One region of the Hungatella sp. SB206 genome, then DNA from elsewhere that is predicted to be linked to it. Evidence: a T-box and tRNA genes for the amino acid it is inferred to sense, from the RefSeq annotation. Region 1 holds a T-box; the other holds one or more tRNA genes.
The links. The T-box of region 1 lies ahead of metG (methionine--tRNA ligase). A T-box ahead of a tRNA ligase gene usually reads a tRNA of that ligase, here a tRNA-Met.

Region 1 (6,817 bases):
ACCGATGGAGATCATATCTGTATACAGTTCTAACGAAGATGCGACAGGATTAAATCAGGCGATGGACGCAGTAGATGAACTGACAGCGCAGTCGCTGGTTGATAAGCTGATTGAATATGGTGTTTTAGAAGAAGGGACTGAGGTCCTTAATTTTGACACAAAAGATGGCATCGGTACCCTTGATCTTTCAAAAATACCATCCAGCGGGACATCAGGAGAATTATTAATGCTGACAGCCATTGGGAATACATTTACGGAAAATTTTGAACTGGACAAGCTGAAGCTTCTTGTGGATGGAAAGAATTATTCCAGCGGACACATTGAGCATGGCGATAATGATTACCTGGAATATAACAGAGATTATAAAAAGCTGTAAAGAGGCCTGCAATAATTATTATCATATCGAAGATACTGGTCATGTGTGAAATTATAAAATAGTAATATGGCAGATAGATAAAGGTGCCGCTTAATCACATTTACTTAGTGATTAAGCGGCACCTTTATTCAGTACAAATTATATACTGCATAAATCATAATAAGAAATTAGAAAATGCATGATGGATGGAATGGTCAGTTGGTCAAATGTTCAATAAATAGGGTTGGATAAGTGGCCAAATAAATACCCATTAAACTCATTTTCTGATCCTACTGATCCATCTGTTCCGCCAGCCACAACCGAAAATATGGCTGTATAATGCTGAACTGGGCCGGACCGATGTCGAGGAGGAAGGTGTGGAATGCTTTTAAATCAAATTGATCTTTCAAAATCTTTTCCGCTGTATTTCTCATTTCCATAATTTCCATGTATCCCACGTAATACTCCATATAGTTGGTAGGATTCTCCACCAGGCTGTAATAGATGGTATCTGCGACATCACTGTCACCGATATTATAAAATTTACTGAGATATTCTTTTACCTGTCCTTTATCCCAGCCATCGTAATTAATGCAGATATCGAGCAGTGCATACAGGCCGAGAGAGATGGCGGCATTGTGGGCCAGAAGCTGCCCCATGCTCGGATCGAGTCCATTGTCAAGCGTGTAGGAATAATACTCTACATATGTGGCCCAGCCTTCCGAATAGCTGGAGAAGGACAGAATCTTCCGAAGATCACAGGTGTTATTGCTGATAAAGTAAACATTTTGATATAGATGGCCCGGATAGCCTTCATGAGCCAGTGTCGGAAATAAATCTTCATTCTGAAATCTGGTGCCGCCGTTAATGTAAATGACATTATCCTGGTAACGGTCCAGCGGAGGCACAAGGTAAAATGCAGGACTTAAGGAACCCTCCAGCGCTTTTGGAACGTATTTGACCTTATAGCTGCATTCGGGAAGCGTGGGAAAATCTTTGGAAATCTGCCCTTTTAAGGCCTCCAGAATTTCATCTGGCTTTGTATACTGGAATGCATAGGTATCCAGGGCATCGACCAGCTCGGGATGAGTCTGCACGATTTCTCCCAATGCCTTTAGATCAGAATTTAACTGTTTCTCAATTGCCTTCTGAAGCTTTTCAACGCTGTCATAGGAGGTTGCCGTGTTGGATTTTACAAGATATTCAAAATATTCCTTTCCCTGTGGAAATTCACTCAATCCTTTTTCATTAGTCCCTGTTCCCATCAGCGAAGTGATCCCGTCAATGAGGTTCTTATAGGCGGGGATAAAATGATCTTTTAATACCGCAAGGTTTTGCTCTTTATATGCAGCCTTTTCTTCCGGTGATGCATCGGTAAGAGCGTCAACCCGTTCGTTAAAGGTCTCCGCCAGGAAACTGTGGTCCGGTTGAATTAAGTAGGCCTCACAGGACTGAAGAACATGGTCGGCGGCGGTGTCACACATGAAAAGTCCTGCCTCCGATTTTTCCTTCTCAAATTCCAGAATCTGTCCATAATATGTATCAATCGTGGACAGCAGGGCCAGGTAGTGATCTACGTCCTTTTTACTGTAAAAGGTGTATTCGGCCAAAAGGATAGGGAGCTGTGCCTGAATGCCGATCGTGCTGGTTAAGGGCTGTGCATAGAGTTCCAGGCCTTCCGAAGATAGTTCCGTCTCAAGATAAGAGGAGAGAATCTTGTAGGTGAGTTTCTGCTCCTTAGTCAGCTTTTTTATATCGATGGAGCCAAGCGCTTTCTTCAAATCCTGCATTTCACCGTAGTTTTTCTTCATGTTGCCCAGAGAAAATTCTCCAAAAGTATCAGGAACTTCTGTGATGCCGCGTGAAGCTGGATCAGCCAGCGTGTAATGAAGATCAAGGCCAGAATTCTTAAGTTCTTCTTTGAAAATAGTCTGAGTGAGGGCGTCAAATTGATTCTGGACGCTCACATTTTCCGATTTGTACTGTTCGTACTGGGCGGAAGACGTTTCAGACGGTGCTGGTGTCTTTGGTCCCGCGCAGGCCGCCAGCATGGAGGCCGAGAGAAGAATGGCCAGCAGACGGCGAGCCTGTTTTACATGTTTGTTTGTCATAATTATTCCTCCAATATTCACTATTATAATTATATGGAGAAAAAGAGAACTCATGAGTTAAAGTTTGACGAAAAACAACGTGTTTTTCAGTTTTATCGGGATTTATAACCAGTTTCCCGCTTGACAAACCGGATGGAAACTATTACACTAAGAGTTACAAATCCAGTTTATATAGGAATGCAGAGAAAAGAAGAGTAAGAAGAGCGCTTCATGTGCAGAGACTCCCGGGAGCTGAAAAGGGAGCTTGAGGTCCTTCCCAACATGGTCTTGGAGCAGCAGAGCCGAAGTGGCGGTTACCGCCTTTAAGCTTTGACGGTCACACCCGTTATCGTGTCAGACTGTAATCCCCGTTTTAGACGGGAGCGCAGCCTAAGAGGTCCGTGTCGTGAGAGACGGATAAATTAAAGTGGTAACACGGGAAATATTCCGTCTTTAAGTGTCCTGAAAGGATATTTACAGGCGGTTTTTTATTTCACAAAAAAACAGGTCCCATGAAATAAAAACGCTTGCCGGATACTTTATTCTTTTCAGTAATGAAATGCAGTTAGTTATAAAATGTACAGGAGGGAAAAACAATGTGTAAAGATTGTAAGAAAGAACCATATTATATTACCACTGCCATTGCCTATGCGTCGGGAAAACCACACATCGGTAATACGTATGAGGCAGTGCTTGCGGATGCGATTGCCCGGTTTAAGAGAGCCGAAGGGTATGATGTATTTTTCCAGACAGGAACAGATGAGCATGGTCAGAAGATAGAGGAAAAAGCCGAGGCAGCAGGTATAACACCACAGGAATTCGTAGATCATGCCGCAGGGCAGATCAAGACGATCTGGGATCTGATGAACACTTCCTATGATAAGTTTATTCGTACAACGGATAAGGATCATGAGGCCCAGGTACAGAAAATTTTCAAAAAGCTGTATGATCAGGGGGATATTTATAAAGGCTATTATGAGGGACTTTACTGTACTCCGTGTGAATCTTTTTTTACGGAATCCCAGTTGGTTGACGGCAAATGTCCGGACTGTGGCCGTGAAGTTAAGCCGGCGAAGGAAGATGCGTATTTCTTCCGTATGAGTAAGTACGCAGACCGCCTGATTAATCATATCAATGAGCATCCGGAGTTTATTCAGCCAGTATCCAGGAAGAATGAGATGATGAACAATTTCCTCCTTCCAGGACTTCAGGATCTTTGTGTATCCAGAACGACATTTAGCTGGGGAATTCCGGTGACCTTCGACCCGAAGCACGTAACCTATGTATGGCTTGACGCTCTGACTAACTATATAACTGGAATTGGATATGACTGTGATGGAAACAGCAGTGCGCAGTTTGCGAAATTCTGGCCAGCAGACCTTCATCTGATTGGAAAGGATATCATTCGCTTCCACACTATTTACTGGCCGATCTTCTTAATGGCTCTTGACCTGCCGCTTCCGAAGCAGGTATTTGGCCATCCGTGGCTGCTTCAGGGCGACGGTAAGATGAGTAAATCCAAAGGAAATGTCCTCTATGCAGACACTCTGGTAGATTTCTTCGGCGTGGATGCCGTAAGGTATTTTGTTCTTCATGAGATGCCATTTGACAATGATGGCGTGATCTCCTGGGAGCTGATGGTAGAGCGTATGAATTCTGATCTGGCTAATATCCTTGGAAATCTGGTCAACCGTACAATTTCCATGTCTAATAAATACTTTGGCGGCGTGGTCAACAATGCAGGCGATACGGAGGCGGTAGACGACGATTTAAAAGCAGTCGTGCTGGACGAAGTGAAAAAGGCCCGCGAAAAGATGGAGAAGCTTCGTGTGGCGGATGCCATTACGGAAATCTTTAACATATTCAGGAGAAGCAATAAATATATTGATGAGACGACACCCTGGGTTCTGGCGAAAGATGAAGCGAAAAAGGGCCGTTTAGAGACCGTGCTCTATAATCTGACAGAGGCCATTACTATTGGAGCATCTCTGCTGGAATCCTTTATGCCGGATACTTCCGCAAAGATTCTGGAGCAGCTTCATACTGAGAAACGCAGTCTGGAGCAGATGGATCAGTTTGGATTTTACCCATGTGGAAATCATGTGACAGATAAACCGGAAATCCTCTTTGCCCGTATGGATATCAAAGAGGTAATGGAGAAAGTAGAGGCCATGCAGGCTGCCTCGGCTGTTGGAACCGCACAGGAAGGCGCTGGTGAAGAGACGGGAGCGGACGCTCATGAGGTTATCGATATTGAGGCAAAGCCGGAGATTACCTATGATGACTTTGCGAAGCTGCAGTTTCATGTAGGTGAAATAATCGCTTGTGAGGCAGTGGCAAAGTCGAAGAAGCTTCTTTGTTCCCAGGTTCGTATCGGAAGCCAGGTAAAGCAGATTGTGAGCGGAATTAAAGCGCACTATACTCCGGAAGAGATGGTAGGCAAGAAGGTTATGGTAGTCGTAAACTTAAAGCCTGCGAAGCTGGCGGGAGTACTGTCTGAGGGCATGCTTTTGTGTGCAGAGGACGCGGAAGGCAATTTATCCCTTATGGTACCGGAAAAAACGATGCCTGCGGGAGCAGAAATCTGTTAATAGAGTAGAAAGTTGGGGCTGGGTTCCGGGAATCCGGCCCCAGTAGTCTATGAAAGGAGTATGGATGGAGCAGACTTCAGCAAAATATGGAGCCGGCGAACAGTCAGGTGGAATTTCGGGAAATACACTTAAGATGGTTGCGATTGTTACCATGCTTATTGATCATATCGGAGCGGGAATTGTGGAACCATATCTTAATATGAACATGGTAGTGATGGAAGGAAATGAGTTGCTTAGCCGCCTCTATTACCTGGATATTGGGCTGCGCATCATTGGAAGAGCTGCCTTTCCGATTTTCTGCTTCCTGCTGGTGGAAGGATTTCTCCACACACATAATGTGAAAAAATACGGGAGCCGTCTGCTTCTGTTCAGTCTGATCTCGGAGATTCCATTTGATCTGGCATTCTTTGGTACCTGGTTTTATCCGGCATATCAGAACGTTTATATCACACTTTTTATTGGCCTGGTGGTCCTGGTTGGATACCGGCGCTGGGAGTATGACGCGGTTAAGAAAATGTTAGTAATGGCGGCTGGATGTGCGGCGGCTTATCTGCTGAGATGCGATTATGATATCAGCGGTATACTGATGATTGTTATTCTATATGAATTCCGGAGAAATAAACGGTATCAGGTGCTTGCGGGCGGACTTATGGCGGGGCTGGAAAGCATCAGCTTTTTTGGAGCGGCAGTGCTGGCATTTATTCCAATCAGCATGTATAATGGTACGAGAGGACGGATAAATTTAAAATATTTTTTTTATTGGTTTTATCCGGTCCATATAATGGTATTATATCTGATTCAGCTCCTGGTTGTCAGGTGACAGGCTCGTTGTGTCAGCGCGGGCGGAACTGGGTTTAGAGATATGAGGGAAGAAAATGATGATATTTGATACACATGCTCATTATGACGATGAGCAGTTTGACGAGGACCGGGAGGAACTCCTTGCTTCCATGCAGGCATATGGAGTGGAAGCGGTTACTAATATTGGGGCCAGCCTTGCTAGCTCACAAAATACGATTGAACTGACAAAGAAGTATCCGTTTGTCTATGGCGCTATAGGCGTCCATCCCAATGAGGTCGACGAACTGAATGAGGATGGTATTGCCTGGCTGAAAGAAAATTCCGCTCTGCCGAAAATCGTGGCTGTCGGTGAGATTGGTCTCGATTATTACTGGGATGAGCCGGGGCGGGAGGTTCAGAAAAAGTGGTTTCTTCGTCAGCTGGAGCTGGCTCGGGAAGTAAAGCTTCCAGTGGTAATTCACAGCCGCGATGCTGCGAAAGATACGCTGGATATTATGAAGTCATTTCATGCAGAGAATCTCGGCGGAGTGATTCACTGCTTCTCCTATACGAAGGAGATGGCGCGGGAATACTTAAATATGGGTTTCTATCTGGGAATCGGCGGAGTCGTAACCTTCAAAAACGCAAAGAAGCTGAAGGAAGTAGTGGAATATATGCCGATGGAGCAGATGGTTTTAGAGACAGACTGCCCCTACCTATCGCCTGTTCCAAACCGTGGTAAACGCAACTCATCGCTGAATCTCCCATATGTGGTGGAGGAAGTGGCCCGCTTAAAAGAGATATCGGTGGACGAGGTAATAGAAATCACAAACAGAAACGCGAAAACAATGTACAGGCTTTAATGGAGGGCGCGAATGGCGACACTGGGAAACCCCCAAAAGACGATAGAGATCATACAGAAATATGAATTTGCATTTCAGAAAAAATTCGGCCAGAATTTCCTGATCGATACCCATGTGCTGGAGAAGATTATAGCGGCT
Region 2 (6,817 bases), 3.1 Mb from region 1:
GTTCTCTCCATGATTTGGTGATTGCAGAACCGAGTTACGGTTTTTTGCTTGTACAGTATATCGGCGATGATGCTGTTATGAGCGGAGTGTTAAATGAAAAGTATTTTTCGAAAAATATGACGGAGGATATCCTCTGTTTTCTGGAGGACAGTCTGCCGCAATGCAGAAATGTCTACTTCCCGTATCATATCGATTTTGCTGCGGTTACCGGATGTGATGAGTACAATGGGGAGTATTCTGCCTGAGCGATCGGGCGCGATTTGCAGTTTCCAGCATATGGTTCCCCATGTGCCGGAAGAAGTCCGTTCAGAGAATCGTAAAGAATCAGAAATAAAAAGCACCCGGCTAATTCGGATGCTTAAAATTGAATTCAATTTGATTGTAATCCTCAGTATCAGCCACAAAAGGTTTACCGACCGACAGCTTTTCGTTGATTTCCCTCTGTGTTACGTAATATTCATTTCTAGCCTTCATTAAGATCGAGGCGCGGGAATCCTGAGATGAGTTTTGGAACCAGTAGAGCAGCAGCGACTCTTCTTCAGATAACAGCTTTTCGACTACGGTTCCTGCTTCTTCGGGTCTCAATGCAGTAATGAGAGGTTGGTTCAGTTCTGGTAAATCAAATAGATTGTAGATCGTCGTTCCCAGTGCCTTCGCGATGGTCTCCATGTAAGCGGTTTTTACATTGATGACAGTTCCGTTGATAATTCGATTAAGAGTGGTAGCTGGGATACCTGTTAAAGCAGATAGCTGTGTTTTATTAATATCCTTTAGCTTCATATACATTAAGATTTTATTGTTTACCATTTGTGCAACCCTCCATAATGGATTATAGCAGAAATGGAAAAAAATGTAAATAAATGTCGAATGGATGGAGGAGGAGAATTTATTTTCGTATATAATAGAGCAGAGCACAATTCAAGTGTATACAGTCAGATTATCCGTAAGCTGAAGCAAAAAGGTTGGGTGAAGCAGGTTTGCAATGAGCATAACAACAGGAAATATAATCTGTTTTTTACCGAGGCAGGCTGGCAGGTATTTCGCGATCATGATAATTTTAGGAAGTCCTGTTATAAACGCACCTTTCAGGGATTGGCGGCTGGTTTGGCAGCACCGATAGTAATACTTTCGCACGAAAGAACTCGGGCGTCTAACCGAATATTCATATCTGTATCTGTAACAGTTTTTGAATAAAAGAACTATTTCTGTGAATACTTTTCGTATATTATGGATATACGAGGTATTTTGCTATGAATAATAATAGAGACAGAGTTTTGTTATTTACAGAGGAGTTTACGAAAAAACACGGGTATACGCCAACAACATATCAAATTTCAAATGAACTGTATATACCGCATGATAAGGTATTCTCTATAATGGAAGCTTTAAGGGCCGATGGGAAAATCCAGATCAACAGGCCGTTATAAGCATCTTGAATCAGTTTCTCTCGCAGTATACAAATATATAGGGTTAAAATGATCGAAAATAAGAGAGTAGCCTATGGTATTCGCTTTTCTTTCAATAGTTCTGCAGAGGTGTATCTTTTTGCGGTCCGTCCAAATATCGTGATAGCTAGCGTAAAAAACACCAGTTTTGTGTTATTATATTGGCGACGAAACCAAACGACACAAATCGAAGGCTTTATGAAGAATCCAAAGGATATGGCAGCATTTATCTATGGAATCCGTGACGAGGTGATTTTGCTTGGGCTGGATATCATCTGAGAGACCCTGGAAGACTGTGAGATTGTAAAAACAGGCCAAAAGAAACTAGTTACATCACTGGGTAAAGTCTCGTTCCGATAACACTGTTTAAACGCAAGGAGACCGGAGAGAGATGCTATCTGCTGGAAAGGATTATGGGAATAGACAGCCATGAGCGTCTGACCGAAGATTCACAGCCTGAAGTTTCCGGAAGAGTCAAAACCGGTAAAAAAGAAGGCTGTGAACTATCTGTAGCTTATCTTTATTTTTGATAATCGTAAGTAGCATTTTATTTAAAGTCCCAGGAACGGGCATAGAAAAACCACCCTTTCAACATAGCCTATATCCTCCAGCCCGTCCCATAACATTATCTCTGCCATTTCGTCATTTGCTCCGCTTACGAACGGCCTGAGAGCATCTAATTTTCCATAATACGCAGCTTGGTATATTATATCCTTTTTTGCTGTTTTTACTTTAAACAGCCCTTTAAATACTAATTTATCCACTGTTTGATGTGTTTCTTCAAATAGCTCTCTAACTGCAGCTTGCCTTGCTGTTTCTTTTTCTTCAATTCCTCCGGCTGGAAACTCCCATTGACCTCTCCATGAATTATATCCTATTAAGAACATACCATTTACAGTGATTATTGCAAATGCACCTGTTACATTAGGATACATCCTTTAACCTCGTTACATAATATTTTATCTGACTCCCAAAATGCTATTTTGTCATATGATATATCACATTCTTTAAGTGAATCTTCAAAGTTAAAGCAGTCTGATATTGAAAAGAAGTTATGCATTGATATATTATGTTCTTCCGAATCGATATATAAATAATTCTCAAGAAACCGTATCCAATCAGAATAGCTTAAATTATAATGTACATCATCAGCATATTCAAAGTTAACACTTACTCCGATAGGGGCCTTTGAGTTGTTAGTCCAAATCAAAAGTTATCAAAACATTTTAAAACAAAAGCCCTAAAAACCTAATAAAATCAAGGCTTTCAGGGCTCGAAAGAGTAGCGGAAGGGAGATTTGAACTCTCGACACCACGGGTATGAACCGTGTGCTCTAGCCAACTGAGCTATTCCGCCATATGAAATTGTTTGATAAATAAGTAGTTTATTTATCAGTGGGACCTACAGGGCTCGAACCTGTGACCCTCTGCTTGTAAGGCAGATGCTCTCCCAGCTGAGCTAAGATCCCATGCTTGTCTCAGAACTTTTTGTTTCTGTGTTCCCGACTGCTTTGCTAGTATAATATGAATTGTGTAAATTGTCAACACTTTTTTGGAAATATTTTTAAGAAAATTTTATTATTCATTTTATATGATTTATGATATACTTAAGATTAGCAAATGGTGGAGGGATTCCATGTACTATTTTATCATAAACCCAAACGCGCGATGCGGGCGGGGGAAGAACGTATGGAAAAAACTGGAAAGGATTCTGGAGCGTGAGAACGCCCAGTATCAGGCGTATATAACTGAGAAGCCGGGAGATGCGAAGGTTTTTGCCAGAAAGCTGACAGAAGGGTGCAGGGAACCGCACGTAATCGTTGCAGTCGGCGGGGATGGCACTGTCAACGAGATTCTGGATGGTCTTTCTTTCTGCAGCCCCGTTACCTTAGGTTATATTCCTGCCGGTTCAGGCAATGATTTAGCTAGAAGCTTGAAATTGCCGAGAAAACCGGGACGCTGTCTAAAGAAGATTCTGTCTCCAAAGTACCATAAGCAGTTGGATTACGGAGTGCTTACATATGGAGGAGATGAGATTTCCTGCAGAAGATTTATGGTCAGCGCAGGTATTGGCATGGATGCGGCGGTTTGTCATAACATTCTTTATTCCAGGACAAAGGGAATTTTAAATAAGCTTCATATAGGAAAGCTGACCTATCTTTTGATCGGTGTCAAACAGCTCTTGCTTGCAAAGCCTGCTAAGGGCTATTTGCTGTTGGATGGAGTTCAGAAGGTGGAGTTTAATCATGCCTATTTTATTTCCGCACATATTCATCCGTATGAAGGCGGCGGTTTTAAATTTGCGCCGGATGCCAGCTATGACGATGGAAAACTTTCCATTTGTGTAATGAATAACAGAAAAAAGAGAAAACTAATACCGGTGCTTTTAAACTCCATGTTTGGAAGGCAGTCCCATAATAAGGGAACCCGGTTTTATACATGCGGGGAGGCCATGGTTCATGTGGATAAGCCGATGGCGGTTCATGTGGATGGAGAGAGCTGTTTCTGTCAGAACGACATACAGCTGCGCTGTATCAAAAAGGCGGTCCGCATGATTGTTTAATATTTTATTTAGAAATACAGTCAGAATTTAATTTTAATCCTGGCAACCGGATAAAATGGCAGCACAGCTGCTATGTTATTCTGTTTTTTGTATTCTGGACTTAGAATGTAAATTAAAATAAATATACAGATTTCAGAAAGGATATTAAGATATCATATGAGAATCGGACAGGGATACGATGTACACAAATTGACGGACGGAAGAGATTTGATTCTCGGAGGAGTAAAGGTCCCCTATGAAAAAGGACTTTTAGGCCATTCTGACGCGGACGTGTTAGTTCACGCGGTGATGGACGCCCTGCTCGGCGCGGCGGCGCTGGGGGATATCGGGGAACATTTTCCGGATACGGATCCGGCTTATAAGGGAATATCCAGCGTGGAACTCTTAAAGCGCGTCGGAACGCTTCTTGAAGAGAAGGGGTACGTGATCGAGAACATCGATGCGACAATCATTGCTCAGAGGCCCAAACTTAAGGATTACAGACCGCAGATGGCGGAGAATATCGCTGCCGCCCTTGGAATACCGGCAGACCGCGTCAGCGTAAAGGCAACGACCGAGGAAGGTCTGGGCTTTACGGGCAGCGGGGAAGGAATTTCAGCACAGGCAATTACCTTATTGACGACAGTGGGGGATTACTGTTATGATGATAAAATCATGGACAGCGGCTGTCAGGGCTGTAGTGGTGGCTGCTGCGGGAAATAATCAAACAGGAGGGAACTATGAAAATTTTTAATACATTGACGAGGCAGAAGGAAGAATTTGTGCCGCTGGAACCGGGAAAGGTCAAGATGTATGTCTGCGGACCGACGGTATACAACTTCATTCATATAGGAAATGCGAGGCCGATGATCGTGTTTGATACGGTCAGACGGTATTTTGAATACAAGGGCTACGAGGTGAATTTTGTTTCCAACTTTACCGATGTGGACGATAAGATCATAAAGAAGGCCATTGAAGAGGGCGTGGATGCTGATACCATTTCCAAGCGTTATATCGAAGAATGCAAGAAGGACATGGAAGGACTGAATGTGAAGCCGGCCACGAAGAATCCGCTCGCTACAGAGGAAATCTGCGGGATGCTGGATATGATCGGCAGTCTGATCGAGAGCGGCCATGCTTACGTGGCAGCCGACGGAACCGTTTATTTCCGTACAAAATCATTTGACGGCTATGGAAAGCTGTCCCATAAGAATATCGAGGATCTGCAGTCCGGCTTCCGTGAGATCAAGGTGACGGGAGAGGAAGGCAAAGAGGATCCGACGGATTTTGTTCTCTGGAAGCCCAAAAAAGAAGGGGAACCTTACTGGGAGTCCCCATGGTGCGAGGGACGTCCTGGCTGGCATATCGAGTGTTCTGTCATGTCCAAGAAGTATTTGGGCGACCAGATCGATATCCATGCGGGCGGAGAGGACCTTGTCTTTCCGCATCATGAGAATGAGATTGCTCAGAGTGAGTCGGCTAACGGCAAAGAGTTTGCAAAATACTGGATGCACAATGCATTTTTAAATATTGATAACAGGAAGATGTCGAAATCCCTGGGCAATTTCTTTACTGTCAGGGAGATCAGCGAGAAGTATGATTTATCGGTGCTTCGTTTCTTTATGCTGAGCGCTCACTACAGAAGCCCGCTGAATTTCAGTGCGGAGCTGATGGAATCTTCCAAGAATGGATTAGAGCGAATTCTGACTGCGGTTCAAAAGCTTAAGGATCTGGAGAGCAGCGCGGCAGGCGATTCGTTTAAAGAAGGCGAGAGCAGGGAAGCTGTTGACGAGCTGGTTGCAAAGTATGAGGCAGCCATGGATGACGATTTTAACACCGCAGATGGTATTTCTGCTGTCTTTGAACTCGTCAAGCTGAGCAATTCCACAGCAGGGCCAGACAGTTCCAGGGCTTATGTAGTATATTTGAAAGAGACCATCGAAAAGCTGTGCGACGTGCTGGGCATCGTCACCGAGAAAAAGGAAGAGATACTGGATTCTGAGATCGAAGAGATGATTGCGGCGAGACAGCAGGCGAGAAAGGATAAGAATTTCGCGCTGGCCGATGAGATTCGCGGACAGCTTCTTTTAAGGGGAATCGTTCTGGAAGACACCAGAGAAGGTGTAAAATGGAAGAGGGCGTAAGAGAAGAGGTCGGTTTCCAGACCTTTTGCAATGAGGCGCTGAGGCTGAAGGAGATGGATCCGAGGACGTATTCTCCGCTGGCGCTGGCCTATATCGGAGATGCCGTTTATGAACTGATTGTCCGCACCATGGTGATCAATCATGGAAGCATTCAGGTGAACAAGATGCATAAGAAGAGTGCGTCGCTGGTCAATGCAGGTACTCAGGCAGAGATGATACGGCTCATTTTGGAAGAGCTTACCGAAGAAGAGACGGCGGTCTACAAACGTGGACGCAATGCTAAGTCGGTGACGACGGCGAAGCATGCGACCGTGGTGGACTACAGAACGGCTACGGGCTTTGAGGCGCTTTGCGGTTACCTCTACCTGACGGGCCGTCTGGAGCGGCTGGTCACACTGATCAGCCACGGATTTGAGAAAATAGGAGAACTGGAATGACGGAAGAATTTACAATAGAAGGAAGAAACGCCGTGCTGGAGGCATTCCGTGCGGGAAAGACCATTGATAAGCTTTATGTGCAGGATGGCGTAAAGGACGGTCCTATCCAGTCCATTATCAGAGAGGCGAAAAAACAGGATACGATCGTGAATTTCGTTTCCAGGGAACGTTTGAATCAGATGTCGGAGGAAGGCCATCACCAGGGAGTGATCGCACATGCTGCGGCTTATGAATATGCTGAAGTAGAAGA

Region 2: it has a tRNA-Met gene. The T-box ahead of metG (methionine--tRNA ligase) is inferred to sense a tRNA for this amino acid. The anticodon was not compared.

Annotation. Positions count from the first base shown of each region.
Region 1 is NZ_CP096603.1:396,679-403,495, forward strand. Features, by position in the region: gene M1L66_RS01885 (GerMN domain-containing protein) at 1-376, shown strand, start outside; gene M1L66_RS01890 (DUF885 domain-containing protein) at 646-2,466, opposite strand; T-box leader at 2,640-2,903, shown strand; gene metG (methionine--tRNA ligase) at 3,042-5,036, shown strand; gene M1L66_RS01900 (TraX family protein) at 5,101-5,856, shown strand; gene M1L66_RS01905 (TatD family hydrolase) at 5,915-6,679, shown strand; gene rsmA (16S rRNA (adenine(1518)-N(6)/adenine(1519)-N(6))-dimethyltransferase RsmA) at 6,692-6,817, shown strand, end outside.
Region 2 is NZ_CP096603.1:4,777,738-4,784,554, reverse strand. Features, by position in the region: gene M1L66_RS21265 (hypothetical protein) at 1-245, shown strand, start outside; gene M1L66_RS21260 (helix-turn-helix domain-containing protein) at 346-807, opposite strand; gene M1L66_RS21255 (hypothetical protein) at 1,251-1,427, shown strand; gene M1L66_RS21250 (hypothetical protein) at 1,476-1,724, shown strand; gene M1L66_RS21245 (NUDIX hydrolase) at 1,997-2,380, opposite strand; tRNA gene M1L66_RS21240 (tRNA-Met) at 2,728-2,801, opposite strand; tRNA gene M1L66_RS21235 (tRNA-Val) at 2,841-2,913, opposite strand; gene M1L66_RS21230 (diacylglycerol/lipid kinase family protein) at 3,081-4,007, shown strand; gene ispF (2-C-methyl-D-erythritol 2,4-cyclodiphosphate synthase) at 4,164-4,709, shown strand; gene cysS (cysteine--tRNA ligase) at 4,727-6,130, shown strand; gene M1L66_RS21215 (Mini-ribonuclease 3) at 6,115-6,567, shown strand; gene rlmB (23S rRNA (guanosine(2251)-2'-O)-methyltransferase RlmB) at 6,564-6,817, shown strand, end outside.